2 regions of the Aquabacter albus genome follow, and region 1 is predicted to be linked to the other one. Evidence: predicted binding sites of a transcription regulator. Region 1 holds the regulator's gene; the other holds the start of a gene.

Region 1 (3,821 bases):
TTGCCGCCGGCGTCTTCGACGTCACCATCCCGGGCACGGAGCGGCGCGACGAGATCGGTGAGATCGGCAGGGCCGTCGAGATCCTGCGGAACAATTCCATGGAGATGGTCCGCCTTCAGCACGACCAGGTGGAGTTGCGCGAGCAGGCGGAAGCCGACCGGCGCAAGGCCTTCCAGGAGGTGGCCGAGGAGCTCGACCGCGCGGTCGGCCGCATCGCCGGCGCCGTCTCCACCACCTCGGAGGAGCTCCAGGCCTCCGCCCGCGCCATGGCGGGCATGGCCGAATCCACCTCGAGCCGCTCCGACCAGGCCTCCCAGGCCGCTCAGATCGCCTCCACCATGGTGGAGACGGTGGCGGCCGCCGCGGAGGAGCTGTCCGCCTCCGTGGAGGAGATCGGCGCCCGGGTGACGGAATCCACGCGCATCACCGGCACGGCGGTTCAGGAAGCCAATGACGCGGCGAGCAAGATCTCGGCGCTGCTCGATGCCGCGCGGCGCATCGGGGACATTCTGAGCCTCATCACCAACATTGCCGGACAGACGAACCTGCTCGCCCTCAACGCCACCATCGAGGCGGCGCGGGCGGGCGAGGCGGGCCGGGGCTTCGCCGTGGTGGCGAGCGAGGTGAAGAGCCTCGCCGACCAGACGACGAAGGCGACGGCCGAGATCGAGGCGCAGATCTCCACCGTCCAGCACGCCACCGACAATGCGGCCAAGTCCATTGCCGACATTGCCAAGACCATCGGCGCGATCAGCCACATCTCCACCACCATCGCGTCCGCAGTGACCCAGCAGGCAGCGGCGACACAGGAGATCGCCCATTCCATCTCGCGCGCCTCCGACGGGGCGCGCAACGCCAACAGCAATATCGAGCAGGTGGCGCTGACGGCGGTGGAGACGGGGTCTGCGGCAACCCAGGTGCTGGAGGCGTCCTCCGAACTGTCCCGCACCTCCGCCGATCTGCGCCAGGCCACGGACAGCTTCGTCCTGCGCATCCGCGCCGCCTGATCGCACGGCCTCAGGCCACCTCCGGGTGGCCCTGGCGGTTCCGGAACGGGCAGCATCAAGGTGCCGGCCGGTGCCATGGGTGAGTATGAGTATCCTCGGCCCGGTCCGCACTGCGGACCGGGCTGGGCTTTATCCAGCCTCATCGCAGTAGCAGGCGAACGCCCTCAAAGGCCCGCCGGCATGGGGTCAAATCCACTTGTCGGAATAGCATTGCGATCCCACAGGTAGTGACCTTGCCTCCAGCCAAGAACAATCACGCTTCTGATGACAGCATTCCGCGGCCGTCAGACGTGACCGCGCTCCAAGTCTTCAGCCGAAGGGACAGCCGGCAGGTTCGCGCCACGGCCGCCCGGATCTTGGTGTGGTGTCACCGCAGAGATCTCGGGCACGTCTCTCTCGGGCCGGTGGGCGCGCTCACGCCGGCGCCGGCGCCGGGAACGGCCGGAGCCCGCGCTCAATGCGCGCGGGCGAACATTTCGTTGAAGGAATAGCCCGCCCCACGCACGGTGCGGATGGGATCCATCTGCCGGCCGCGATTGATGGCCTTGCGCAGGCGGCCCACATGCACGTCCACGGTGCGCTCGTCGATATAGACGTCCTGCCCCCAGACCCCGTCCAGCAATTGCTCGCGAGAGAAGACACGGCCCGGGCTCTGCATGAGGAATTCGAGAAGCCGGAACTCGGTCGGGCCGAGATGCACCTCGCGGCCGGCCCGGTGCACCCGGTGGGTCTCCCGGTCGAGCTCGATGTCGCCCGCCCGCAGCAGGGTGGCCACATGCTCGGGCTTGGCGCGCCGGAGCAGCGCGCGCACCCGGGCCAGCAGCTCGGGCACCGAGAAGGGCTTCACCACATAATCGTCGGCGCCGGTGGCAAGGCCGCGCACCCGCTCGGTCTCATCGCCGCGGGCGGTGAGCATGATGACGGGGAGGCGCTCGGTCTCGGGGCGCGTGCGCAACCGGCGGCACAGCTCGATGCCCGACAGGCCCGGCAGCATCCAGTCGAGGATGACGAGGTCGGGCACGCTTTCGCGCAGCCGTGTCTCGGCCTCGTCGCCGCGGATCACCGCATCGACCGCATAGCCCTCGGATTCCAGATTGTAACGGAGAAGGAGGCTCAAGGCCTCCTCATCCTCGATGATCAGGATACGTGCCGGCACTGCCCATCACCCCTGCCCAATGTCTTAGCCACTACCCTTGCACGTGTCCCGTGAACGGCACGGACGTCTCGCTGGAGATGTCCGCCTTCGGCCGCTCGTCGGACAGCACCTGGCCGGAGACCATGTAGTGGACGGTCTCGGCGATATTGGTGGCGTGATCGCCGATGCGCTCGATGTTCTTGGCGCAGAACAGGAGGTGCGTGCACACCGAGATGTTCCGTGGATCTTCCATCATATAGGTGAGGAGCTCGCGGAACAGCGACGTGTACATGGTGTCGATGCCGCTGTCGCGGCGCCACACCTCGATGGCCCGGACCTGGTCCTTGCCGGCATAGGCGTCGAGAACTTCCTTCAGCTGCTCGAGCACCAGGTCGGACATGTGCTCCACGCCGCGCACCAGCTTCTGCGGGTGGTATTCGCCTTCGATGGCGAGCACGCGCTTGCCCACATTCTTGGCAAGATCGCCGATGCGCTCCAGATCGCTGGCGATGCGGATGGCCGCCACCAGCTCGCGCAGGTCGGAGGCCACCGGCTGGCGCTTGGCGATGACGACAATCGCCTTTTCCTCGATCTCGCGCTGGATGTTGTCCACGCTGGTGTCCAGCAGGATCACCCGCTGGGCGAGGGCCGCGTCGCGGCGCATGAGGGCGTTCACCGCATCAATGACGAGGCGCTCGGCCTGGCCGCCCATCTCGACCACCTTGCGGCCGATTTCCTTCAGCTCGGCGTCGAACGCCGTAACGGTATGCTCGGACATGTCCGCGGATCCTTTGCGATCAGCCGAAGCGGCCGGTGATGTAGTCGCGGGTCTTGATCTGCTTGGGATTGGTAAAGATTACGTCCGAAGGCGCCACCTCGACCAGTTCGCCCAGATAGAAGAAGGCGGTGATGTCGGCGCAACGCGCCGCCTGCTGCATATTGTGGGTCACGATGACGATGGTGAAGTCCTGCTTCAGCTCGTCGATCAGGTCCTCGATCTTCGAGGTGGAGATGGGGTCGAGCGCGGAGGTGGGCTCGTCCAAAAGGATCACTTCCGGCTGCACCGCAATGGTGCGGGCGATGCACAGGCGCTGCTGCTGGCCGCCCGACATGCCGAGTGCGGAGGTGTGGAGGCGATCCTTGGTCTCTTCCCAGATCGCCGCCTTGCGCAGGCAGCTTTCCACACGCTCGTCCATTTTCGCCTTGTTCAGGTTCTCGTGCAGGCGCACGCCGAAGGCGATGTTGTCATAGATGGACATGGGGAACGGGGTGGGCTTCTGGAACACCATGCCGATGCGGGTGCGCACGATGGTGGGGTCCAGCTCCTTGCCGACGATGTTGACGCCGTCGAACAGCACCTGCCCCTCGGCCCGCTGGCCGGGATAGAGGTCGTACATGCGGTTGAAGATGCGCAGCAGCGTGGACTTGCCGCAACCCGAGGGGCCGATCATCGCGGTGACGCGCTTCTCGGGGATCTCGAAATTGATGTTCTTCAGGGCATGGTTCTGCCCGTAATAGAAATTGAGGTTGTCCACCTTGATCTTGGTGGGTGCCTGCACGGCGTCGGGCTTGGCGGCGACAGACGACGCGATGTTGAAGGTCGGATCCACTGCAGAAGTCATGTTCGGCCTCTTCGATCTCTGGTCTGCGGGGCCGTCGGGCGGCCCCGTCGTGATCTT
Region 2 (3,821 bases), on a different contig from region 1:
AGCACGAACTCGTTGTCATCCGCCTTCTGGGGCTGGCGGCCGGCGGAGTAAGGCAGGTTGTTGTCGTTGCCGACAACGATATGGGTCGGGTCCACCACCACCACGTCCTCGATGGTGAAGAAGGGGAAGTCCAGCGTGCCGCCGGACGCGCCCTGCTTGGCCTTGCCGTTGGGGTCCTTCATGGCCATCAGGTCGATATAGCCGACCTTGCGCATGGTCTGCCCCGCCGCCTCCGGCGAGAATTCCACCTTGTAGACCCGCTTGAACTGCGCCGGCTTGCTGAAGCAGGTGGGCTCCACCTTGCCGGCCGGGCAGGCCGCGGCCTTCGTGCCTTCCAGATTGTCGCGCTCGATCACCAGAGCGGTGTTCGCATCGATCATGTTGAAGTCGCCGATGGCGTTTCCGGCCACCGCGAGCGGGTACTTCCAGAAGCGGCCGGTCCACTGGCGGCTCGGAATGTCGAATTCCAGCACCCGCAGATATTCCACGCCGCCATCAGCTTCCTTCGCCCCGTCGGCCGTGCCGAGGGGGCCTTCCAGCATCGCGTAGAGCTTGGTCTTGTCGGGCGAAAGGGCCATGCCCTCGAACCCCTTGGAGCGGAACACCTCGAACGCCACCTTGCCGCCCGGCGCGCCGGGGGTGGTGACATTGGGATGGTCGGGGGAGCGGACCACCTTGCCGTCCACCTTGGTCTCATGGACGGCCTTCACCTTGCCGGTGGCGTCGGTTTCCACCAGGAACGGGCCGAACTCGTCGCCGAACCACACGGAATCGCCCGCCACCTGGATGGACTCGATGTCGAAGTCCGCGCCGGTGAGATAGCGCGTCGTCGTGCCTTCCATGGCGATGGGGAACATCACCTTCCGGTCGGGATCGCGCAGGAAGAAGGTGTCGGTGCGGGTAATGGAGCCGGCTTTGAAGTCCATGGAGATGCGGTGGAACATCAGCATGGCGTCGCTGGAATTGGCCTTCGAGCCGAACCCGTTGTCCGTGAGGATCAGGAACCGGCCGTCGCCCTCGTTGACGATGCCGGAGAAGCCCTGCACCGGCTGGCCCTTGAACGGCAGGTTGAGGCCTGTGGCGCGCGGCGCCTCCTTGTCGGACAGGACGCTGACCGCCGGCACGGAGCCGACCTGATCGTTCCGCACCCGGTTCGCGCTGGTATATTTTCCGGAGGTGGCAAGGTCGGCCGGCGCGTCGGCCGGCGTCGGAACGAACGAGGCGGCCGGAAGGGCCACATGGCCCTCGACCGTTGCCGGATAGGCGGTTCCCTGCGCCGCGGTCAGCGCCGCGCCGGAGGCTGCGACAGCTGCAGCCGCGGCGGCGGGCGCCGGCGCCACCTGCTGGGCGGACGCAGAGAATGCAAACAGAGATGTGCCGGCTAAAAGAAGGGTGGCCAGGGAAGGAAAGTGTCGCATGGCAGTCTCCAGATTTTCCCCCGCGCCGCTCTCTTGGGGCGCGGGGATGTCACTGCGGAGACGTCTTGGCGACAGTTGGATGACCCAGCGTCAGGCGAGAAAAATCCCTTTTATCCTCAGAGCCCGATAGCTGTGGACGACACGCCGGCGCGTATCACTTCCGGCCATGCAGCCTGCCTCAGATCCACCTCAGCCTGCGGAACAGCCATCCCAGGCAAAGCGCGAAGGTCACAAGAAGGAAGGAGATGAGCCAGAAGGATTCCGGATCGTCCACGCCGGGAATGCCGCCCACATTCATGCCGAACAGACCGGAGACGAAGGTGAGCGGGGCGAACACCACCGTCACCACCGCCAGCACCAGCATGGACTTGTTCATCTGCTCGGCGCGCCGATCCACCATCTGGTCGCGGATCAGCGAGGCGCGCTCACGGATGGAATCGAGCTCTTCCGTGAAGCGCGCCACGCGGTCGGAGGCGTCGCGGATGCGGGTGCGGTCCTTGGGGCCGAGCCAGGGATCGTCCTCGGTGGAGAAATGGTTCAGCGCCTCGCGCTGGGGCGCGATGTGCCGGCGCAGCTTGATGGAGACGCGGCGCAGGATGGCGAGCTTCGGCAGGAGATCCTTGGACTCCGCGGTCTCGACCCCGTCCTCAAGCTCGTCCGCCTCGTCCATGAGGGCGGAGATCACAGTGTCGAGCCGGTCCACGAGGCGCAGGCTGAGGTCGGCCACCATCTCGCCCTGGGTGCGCGGGCATCGGGCGCGCACCAGCGCGTCCACATAATCGGCAATGGCCGAGATGGGCTCGTGCTGGAGGGTGATGATGCGCCGGGCATCGACCCACATGTGCAGGCCCAGCAACTCCTCGGGCAGGGAATTGCGCTGGAGGTTCACGGCGCGCAGCACGAGGAAGGCGCTGTCATTGAACAGCGAGCAGCGCGGCCGGCTCTCATCGTCCAGCATGCCTTCGAGGATGATGCGGTCGATGCCGCTCTGGTCCCGCAGCCAGTCCTGCGAATGCTTGGGCATGGAGCGGAAATGGAGCCAGAGGAAGCCTTCCGTCGGGTCCTTGAGCGTCTGGACCTCGTCCCACGCGAGGCGCCGGCCACCGCCGTGGCCGTCGAACATCCAGGCCTCAAGCAGGCCCTCATTATGCTGGTCCGCCATCCAACCCCCCGCGATTGGTCACGCCTTCCTGCCAGAAAGCAGGCCCCTCGGAAAGCACCAAGATGCTGTTACGCAAGGGCCTCCAGGATACGCGCCCAGCTCCGCGTGCCCTTCCTGAAGCAATTGAGGTCATACTTCTCGTTGGGTGAGTGCACGCGATCGTCATCGAGCCCGAAGCCGATGAGCAGCGTGTCCACCCCGAGGATCGCCTTGAACTGCCCGACAATGGGGATGGAGCCGCCGGAGCCGATCTCCACCGGCGCCTTGCCCCATTCCTGCTCGAGGGCGGTCGCGGCCTTCGCAAGGTCCGGGCTCTCCGGAGGCACGAGCACGGCGCGCGAGCCCTCGCCGAAGGTGAGCCTGGTCTTGCAATCCGCCGGCACCCGGGCGGCGACGAAGTCGCTGAAGCCGGCCTTGACGGCTTCGGGGTCCTGGTCGGCCACGAGACGGAACGAGATCTTCGCGGTGGCGGAGGCGGGAATGATGGTCTTGCTCCCCTGCCCCGTATAACCGCCATACATGCCGTTCACCTCCGCCGTGGGGCGGGACTGGATCATCTCGATCAGCATGCGGTCCGCCTCACCCGAGGGGACCGAGAGGCCGACGGGCCCCAGAAACGCCTCGGCCGTGAAGCCCAGCGAGGCCCACTGCTTGCGCACCGCCTCGGGCGGCTCGCGCACCGCGTCGTAGAAGCCGGGAATGGTCACGCGGCCGTCCTCATCGTGCATGTCGGCGATGATGCCGGCGAGCACATGGGTCGGGTTGCGCGCGGCGCCGCCGAACAGGCCGGAATGAAGGTCCCGGTCCGCGCCCGAGATGGTGAGCTCGCAATGCACGATGCCGCGCAGCCCGGTGGTGATGGCCGGGGTGTCGCGGTCCCACATGAGGGTGTCGCAGACGAGGGCGATTTCGGCCGAAAGCTCGCCGGCATTGGCGGTGAGAAAGGCGGGAAGGCTCGGCGAACCGCACTCCTCCTCCCCTTCCAGCAGGATGGTGACATCCACCGGCAGGTGGCCGGTCACGTCGCGATGGGCGCGTAGGGCCTCCAGGAAGGTGAGGACCTGGCCCTTATCGTCGCAGGAACCCCGGCCGACGATGCGCTTATGGCCGGCGGCATCCGTCTTCAGCGCGGGCTCGAAGGGCGGCGTGTCCCACAAATCCAGCGGGTCCACGGGCTGCACGTCGTAATGGCCGTAGAACAGCACGCGCCGGGATGCGCCGGTGTCGGTGCGCCCCACCAC

The links. Region 1 encodes PhoB, which activates phosphate uptake and scavenging genes when phosphate is short. Its sites were predicted from a motif close to TGTCATNNANCTGTCAT; they were not measured.
Region 2: the regulator PhoB is predicted to act here: its motif matches at 1,487-1,503, upstream of ABLE91_RS18925 (esterase-like activity of phytase family protein).

The regions. Positions count from the first base shown of each region.
Region 1 is NZ_JBDZDT010000003.1:261,434-265,254, forward strand. It holds gene ABLE91_RS07700 (methyl-accepting chemotaxis protein) at 1-1,007, shown strand, start outside; gene phoB (phosphate regulon transcriptional regulator PhoB) at 1,462-2,163, opposite strand; gene phoU (phosphate signaling complex protein PhoU) at 2,195-2,920, opposite strand; gene pstB (phosphate ABC transporter ATP-binding protein PstB) at 2,940-3,764, opposite strand.
Region 2 is NZ_JBDZDT010000007.1:185,952-189,772, reverse strand. It holds gene ABLE91_RS18925 (esterase-like activity of phytase family protein) at 1-1,418, opposite strand, end outside; gene ABLE91_RS18920 (zinc transporter ZntB) at 1,597-2,580, opposite strand; gene ABLE91_RS18915 (M20/M25/M40 family metallo-hydrolase) at 2,649-3,821, opposite strand, start outside.